Regions from separate parts of the Pseudomonas sp. 1L-E-NC-VB-C3 genome, predicted to be linked through region 2. Evidence: riboswitches for the same ligand, from Rfam matches in the RefSeq annotation. Region 2 holds a riboswitch; the other holds the start of a gene.
What was found. A riboswitch is a leader RNA that binds a small molecule or an ion and turns the genes downstream of it on or off. The one in region 2 is predicted to bind cobalamin.

Region 1: linked by a shared signal. The riboswitch ahead of AC0Z5Z_RS17230 (CbtB domain-containing protein) and the one ahead of cobO (cob(I)yrinic acid a,c-diamide adenosyltransferase) in region 2 are both predicted to bind cobalamin.

What each region holds. Positions count from the first base shown of each region.
Region 1 covers NZ_JBXAWD010000010.1:47,295-50,692, reverse strand. Annotated here, with positions in the region: gene cobW (cobalamin biosynthesis protein CobW) at 1-42, opposite strand, end outside; cobalamin riboswitch at 142-353, opposite strand; cobalamin riboswitch at 1,240-1,458, shown strand; gene AC0Z5Z_RS17230 (CbtB domain-containing protein) at 1,582-1,779, shown strand; gene AC0Z5Z_RS17225 (CbtA family protein) at 1,791-2,492, shown strand; gene AC0Z5Z_RS17220 (cobalamin biosynthesis protein) at 2,489-2,902, shown strand; gene cobM (precorrin-4 C(11)-methyltransferase) at 2,981-3,398, shown strand, end outside.
Region 2 covers NZ_JBXAWD010000007.1:257,382-260,779, forward strand. Annotated here, with positions in the region: gene AC0Z5Z_RS14040 (PQQ-dependent sugar dehydrogenase) at 1-964, opposite strand, end outside; gene AC0Z5Z_RS14045 (hypothetical protein) at 1,031-1,615, opposite strand; cobalamin riboswitch at 1,778-2,007, shown strand; gene cobO (cob(I)yrinic acid a,c-diamide adenosyltransferase) at 2,090-2,701, shown strand; gene AC0Z5Z_RS14055 (cobyrinic acid a,c-diamide synthase CobB) at 2,698-3,398, shown strand, end outside.

The DNA.
Region 1 (3,398 bases), on a different contig from region 2:
ACCGGTGACGATGGTGACGGGGAGTTTGGCCAGTGTTTTCATCGGTATGCCCTTTGGCAAGCGGCGGGCATACGGGACGAGAACCGGCAGCGCGCGTGCACGCCGGAAGCATTCGCCACCGGATCACCCCGCCCGGTTGTAGTGAGAATCTGTGACGAGGCAGGTCTCCTGGCTGACGGCGTTCAGGCGTTGGGCCTGGCGTCCATTGCGCCTTCCCGCTGGCTCATCGGTTGAGCTGGCAGTGGCGTGGCAACGAACATCACCGTTCACAGTTGCGGGGGCAGCCGCGGCTTTGACCGCGTTCCCTTCTTAGCTTCGGCGAGTGCCGAAGAACCTCGAAAGCGCAAGGCTACGCATGGGTCCGTCGTGGGTCAATGGTCGGTGAGTCTGAAACTGGGGGTATATCCGTTGCTGCGGTAACGGCTTCTTATGGTTTCGCTCTTACAGCGAGTCCCTTTTTCAAACGCCAAAAAGGAACCAAAAGGCTTTGCCCCGGCGTACGGCCCGCTCGCTGGGGCTCGGGGTACCTTCGTTACGGGACCGATCCGGGCGCAGCGGCTACGGTTTGCTTCGCTGCACCTCCTTCCGCTGTGTACGACTGCGTCGTACGGTCGCTGCGCTCCCACCCCCGGATCGATCCCGTAACGAAGCCTGCCGAAGGGGCAAAAGATCAAAAGCCAGAGCAAAAGCAAAGGCAAAAGCAAAAGATCGCAGCCTTCGGCAGCTCCTACAGTTGGATCGCGCACCAGCTCAAGAACAGGTCGGCTGTCAGGCCGCCTTCGCGAGCAGGCTCGCTCCCACAAAAGCAAAAGCAAAGCAGCGCAGCTGCTCGCGGCGAAGCCGCCCCACTCAACAATGAGCGCAAGCTCGAGTGCCCTTGATCTTGATCCACCGGCGACGTCGGAAGGCTGAGTGGAGGGATTGATCCGGGCGTGGGAGCGCAGCGACCGTACGACGCAGTCGTACACAGCGAGTGTAGGTGCAGCGAAGCAAACCGGAGCCGCTGCGCCCGGATCAGTCCCGGAGCGAAGGAACCCGAGCCTGCGAGGGCCGAACGTAGGAGCAAGCCTTTTTGGGTACTTTTTCGGCGTTTGGAAAAAGTGCCTCGCCGTAAGGGCGAAACCGTAATCAGCAACACCCGCAGCAACGGATATACACACAAAAACACCCGAAAAAAAGCCCCCCCCCCCGCAACGGATCCGCCCCCGGAAATTGACTAAAAACCCAAACCCATGTTCTCCTGCACACCTTGTTACGGGTGCCCCTCACAGGGTGAAACGGGAAACCGGTGAATCATGTGCTTTACTCAAAGCCATGTCAGTCCGGTGCTGCCCCCGCAACGGTAAGCGAGCGAAGCGTCAGATCCACTGTGCCCCGGCATGGGAAGGTGATGCTTGCAGGTCGGCGACCAGCCAACCCCTCGCGAGCCCGGAGACCGGCCCGCAACACCCAGCACGCGCAAGCGCCGCTGAACACAAACAAACCCGCGGTGGGCGGGCGCTGTTCGAAATCCCTGCGTGCCCGGCCCGCAGGGATTTTCATGCGCTCTGTTTACCCGCTGACATTTCAGAGGGAAGCGCTATGTCGATCATCAGTAACACCGTCAGCCACACTGACCACATCTCCAGCAGCACCACACTCGGCCAACGCGTCGCCGCCGCCCTCTTCGCCTCGATCCTCGGTGCCAGCCTGGTCTGGTTCGCCGGTTTCTCGCACATCGAAGCGGTGCACAACGCCGCCCACGATACCCGCCACAGCGCCGCGTTCCCGTGCCACTGAGGCCTGCCGAAATGATCAAGCGTATCGCGCAAACCGCAGGCTTCACCGGCTTGCTGGCCGCCCTGCTGCTGACCTTGCTGCAGAGTTTCTGGGTATCGCCACTGATTCTGCAGGCCGAAACCTTCGAGAAATCCGAACCGGTCGCGCAAGTCCACGAACACGCCGCCGGCACCGCCGCCCACAGCCATGATGGCGAAGCCTGGGAGCCGGAAGACGGCTGGCAGCGTGTGGTCTCGACCACTGGCGGTAATCTGGTGGTGGCAGTGGGTTTCGCCTTGATGCTCGCCGGCCTGTACACCTTGCGCGCGCCGACCAAGACCTCGCAAGGGCTGCTCTGGGGTCTGGCCGGTTACGCCACGTTCGTTCTTGCGCCGACCCTGGGCCTGCCACCTGAATTGCCGGGCACTGCGGCTGCCGATCTGGCTTCGCGGCAGATCTGGTGGATCGGCACTGCCGCTTCGACCGCCGTCGGCCTGGCACTGATCGCCTTCAGCCGTCACTGGCTGATGAAGCTTCTTGGTGTAGCGATTCTCGCCGTGCCGCATGTGATCGGCGCGCCGCAACCGCAGGTGCATTCGATGCTCGCTCCAGAGGCACTGGAAACCCAGTTCAAAATCGCTTCGCAGCTGACCAACGTCGCGTTCTGGCTGGCCTTGGGCCTGATCAGTGCATGGTTGTTCCGCCGCAAAAGCGCAGGCCCATATCAGGCATGACCGATGACCGCGCAGCGCCGACCCTCGTGGTCGGCCTCGGCTGCCAGCGGGGCTGCCCGGCCAGTACGTTGCGTGCGTTACTCGATCAAGCGTTGCAGGCGCACCGCATCGAGCTGCGAGCGGTCAAGGCTTTGGCGAGTATCGACCTCAAGCGCGACGAACCGGGGTTGCTGGAACTGGCCACACAATTGAACCTGCCGCTGCAGTATTTCAACAGTGCCGAACTGGCGCCCTATCAGCAGCGCCTCAGCCATCAATCGCAGATCGCCTTTGAGCGCACCGGCTGCTACGGCGTGGCGGAAAGCGCCGCGCTGGCGCTCGCCGAGCAACTGATTCAGGCGCCGGCGAAACTGCTGATCCACCGGCAGAAATATGCGCAGGCCACGCTGGCATTGGCCGGCGCTGCATAAAATCCCGATAATCCCCGCCATCGATCATGAGCACGCTTCATCTGCAGTGTGCCTGCGCCTCTTCACAAGGATTCAACGATGACCGTCTACTTCATCGGCGCCGGCCCCGGCGACCCGGAACTCATCACCGTCAAAGGCCAACGGCTGATTCGCAGCTGCCCGGTGATCATTTATGCCGGCTCGCTGGTACCCGCAGCGGTGCTGGAAGGTCATCAGGCCGAAATCGTGGCCAACAGCGCCGAACTGCATCTGGAACAAATCATCGATTTGATCAGGAGCGCCCATGCCAAAGGCCAGGATGTGGCCCGTGTGCATTCGGGGGATCCAGGTCTGTACGGCGCGATTGGTGAGCAGATCCGCCACTTGCGTGAGCTGAGCATTCCTTTCGAGATCATCCCTGGCGTGACCGCCACAGCGGCATGCGCAGCACTGCTGGGCGCAGAGCTCACTCTGCCGGACATTTCGCAAAGCGTGATCCTGACCCGTTACGCCGACA
Region 2 (3,398 bases):
CAGGATTCTGCGGTTTGACCCGCACATCGACGTGCTGGCCGTAGTAGCTGAACGGCCAGCCATAGAAGCCGCCGTCCTTGACCGAGGTGATGTAGTCCGGCACCAGATCGCTGCCGATTTCGTCACGCTCGTTGACTGCTGTCCACAATGCGCCGCTGGTAGGTTCCCAGGCGAGGCCGTTGGGGTTGCGAATGCCCGAAGCGAAGATCCGGTGATTGCCGGTCGCACGATCCACTTCCCAGATCGCCGCGCGGCCTTCTTCCTGATCCAGGCCGTTTTCGCCGACGTTACTATTCGAGCCGACGGTGACGTAGAGCTTGTTGCCGTCCTTGCTGGCGATGACGTTTTTGGTCCAGTGGTGATTCAGCGTGCCGCCGGGCAAGTCGACGACTTTGATCGGTTGGGTCTTGATCTCGGTGGCGCCCGGCTCGTAGTTGAAGCGCAGCAGGCGGTCGGTGTCGGCCACATACAAATCATTGCCGACGAGCGTCATGCCAAACGGCGAGTTGAGGTTCTGCAGGAACACCGTGCGGGTTTCTGCGACGCCGTCGTGGTCGGCATCACGCAGCAGGGTGATGCGGTTCGGGCTGGGCACGCCGGCGCCGGCCTTGCCCATGACTTTCTTCATCACCCAGCCACGAATGCCTTTGCTGTCATCGGGCTTGGGCGGCGCATTGGTCTCCGCCACCAGCACATCGCCGTTGGGCAGCACGTAGAGCCAGCGCGGGTGATCAAGACCTTCGGCAAACGCGGCGACCTGGGTGCCGGCCGCTGCGGTCGGTTTCGCGCCGTCCGGCCAGCCCACCGCCGGGGCGATGTTGACTGTCGGGATCAGCGTCTTGTTCGGTTCGGGCAGTTTCGGCGACGGGCCGGTGCCGTCGGAGACTTGCAGGCTGGAGGTTTCACCGCAGGCGGCGAGCCCGCCAGCGACGGCGATGATAAGAGCGAGTTGGGCCTTGCGCATTGCTGATCTTCCCTATGAATGCATTCCTAAACATAGAGGAGGGCGCAGGCCCGATGGTTCAACTGCTCAACCGCGGGCTTCCTTGAACAGCACGGCGATGCCCGGATGATAGTTGCCCGCGTCGCTGTGCAATTTGCGATAGGCGTAGGGGAAATACCAGGCCACGGCGCAGGTGTGTTCCTTTTGCAGGTCGTCGACCATGTCCTGCAATTCTTCGGGGCTGGCGCTGTGCTGAGGTTTTTGCGGAGCAACAAAGAGGCAGCCGAGCTTGAGATCGCTGGCGTAGCTGATGCGCTTGGCATCAACGGTGATGTCGAGCAGGGCCTGGGTCAGGTTGAGGTTGTTGACCCGTGGCCAGCGTTGCGTGGCCTGAATGAACGCGCGGTCTTCGGCGCCGGCAATCAGCAGGTCGGCGCGAGCATTGCGTTCGCCTTCTTCGTTCTGTTTGCGCGTGGCCGTGTCGTTCAGCGTGACCATTTCAGCCATCCACGCCGCTGCCGCGAGCAGGCCGAGATTGGCTTTCTCGTCGTGCCAGTACGGCGTGTCGTTGTCGCCGCGTACAGTGTTGTAGCGATCGATACAGTCAAACCAGCGTTCCAGCACCGGGCGCAGAAATTCCAGGCGCGGGTTGCTGATGATCATGCCTTGCATCGTCGTCATCCTTATTGTTGTAATGGGCTTTTCGGGAAAAGCATGGCTCTTTGATATCACTTGTCGCAGTCTGGCACAAGATTGCCGCTGCACAATGGATCAGCGGCAGTTATTCGCGCGCAAAGCGCCTCTTCAATTGACGCTCCACCCCCAACCCTCTAACCTTCGCCGCTTGTTTCAGGTGCTCTGTGGCCCCGCGTCGACAGAGTGAAACAGGGAAGCCGGTGAGGGTGGTCTTCAAGCGAAGCCACGACGATCCCGGCGCTGCCCCCGCAACGGTAAATGAGTGAAAACTGCGCCTTGAGCCACTGCCTCGAAAGAAGCGGGAAGGCGCGCAGTCCGGCGAAACGCCGCTCATGAGCCCGGAGACCGGCCTGATCCATCTCAGCGGCATCACGGTGGGCGATGCCAGGCTTTTTGCCGTCTATTCTTGTTCCTGCCCGCCGTTATCCAGCCTCAACGGAGAGCTCCCCCATGACTGATTCCCCCGAGCGTGACGAACGCCATCTGGCGCGCATGCAGCGCAAGAAAGCCGTGATCGACGAACGCATTGCCAGCTCGCCCGACGAATGTGGCCTGGTGCTGGTGCTGACCGGCAATGGCAAAGGCAAGAGCAGCTCGGCGTTCGGCATGCTCGCCCGCGCGATGGGCCACGGCATGCAGTGCGGCGTTGTGCAGTTCATCAAGGGCCGCAACAGCACCGGCGAAGAATTGTTTTTCCGCCGCTTCCCCGAGCAGGTGCGTTTCCACGTCATGGGCGAAGGCTTCACCTGGGAAACCCAGGATCGTCAGCGCGACATCGCCGCTGCGACCGCCGCTTGGGAAGTCTCGCGTGAATTGTTGCGCGACCCTTCGATCGGTCTGGTGGTGCTCGATGAATTGAACATCGCCCTCAAGCACGGCTACCTCGATCTCGATCAGGTGCTCAGCGATTTGCAAGCGCGCCCGCCGATGCAGCACGTGGTGGTCACCGGTCGCGGCGCCAAGCCGGAAATGATCGAGATGGGCGACACGGTTACCGAGATGGGCATGCTCAAGCACGCCTTTCAGGCCGGGATCAAAGCGCAGAAAGGCGTCGAACTTTGAAGCAACCACGTCACTGCCCGGCGGTGTTGATCGCCGCGCCGGCCTCCGGTCAGGGCAAGACCACCGTCACCGCCGCACTCGCCCGTTTGCATCGCAATCAGGGGCGCAAGGTGCGCGTATTCAAATGCGGCCCGGACTTTCTCGATCCGATGATCCTCGAGCGCGCCAGCGGTGCGCCGGTGTATCAACTGGACATGTGGATGGTCGGCGAGCAGGAAAGTCGCCGGCTGTTGTGGGAAGCCGCCGCCGAGGCTGACCTGATTCTGATCGAGGGCGTGATGGGCCTGTTCGACGGCACGCCATCCAGCGCTGATCTGGCGCGCCACTTCGGTGTGCCGGTGCTCGGCGTGATCGACGGCACCGCCATGGCGCAGACCTTTGGCGCCTTGGCGCTGGGCCTGGCCAAGTATCAGCCGGACTTGCCGTTCGCTGGCGTGCTGGCCAACCGCGTCGGCACCTTGCGCCATGCGCAATTGCTCGAAGGCAGCCTCACCGAAGGTCTGCGCTGGTACGGTGCGCTGTCCCGCGAAACCGGTATCGAATTGCCGAGCCGCCACCTCGGCCTGGTTCAGGCCAGCGAATTGAATGATCTGGATCTGCGCCTCGACGCGGCCGCCGATGCGCTGGCCAGCAGTTGCGAGGTCGCGCTGCCACCCGCCGTAGAATTCGCCGCGCCTGAGATCATCGCCGCCGAGCC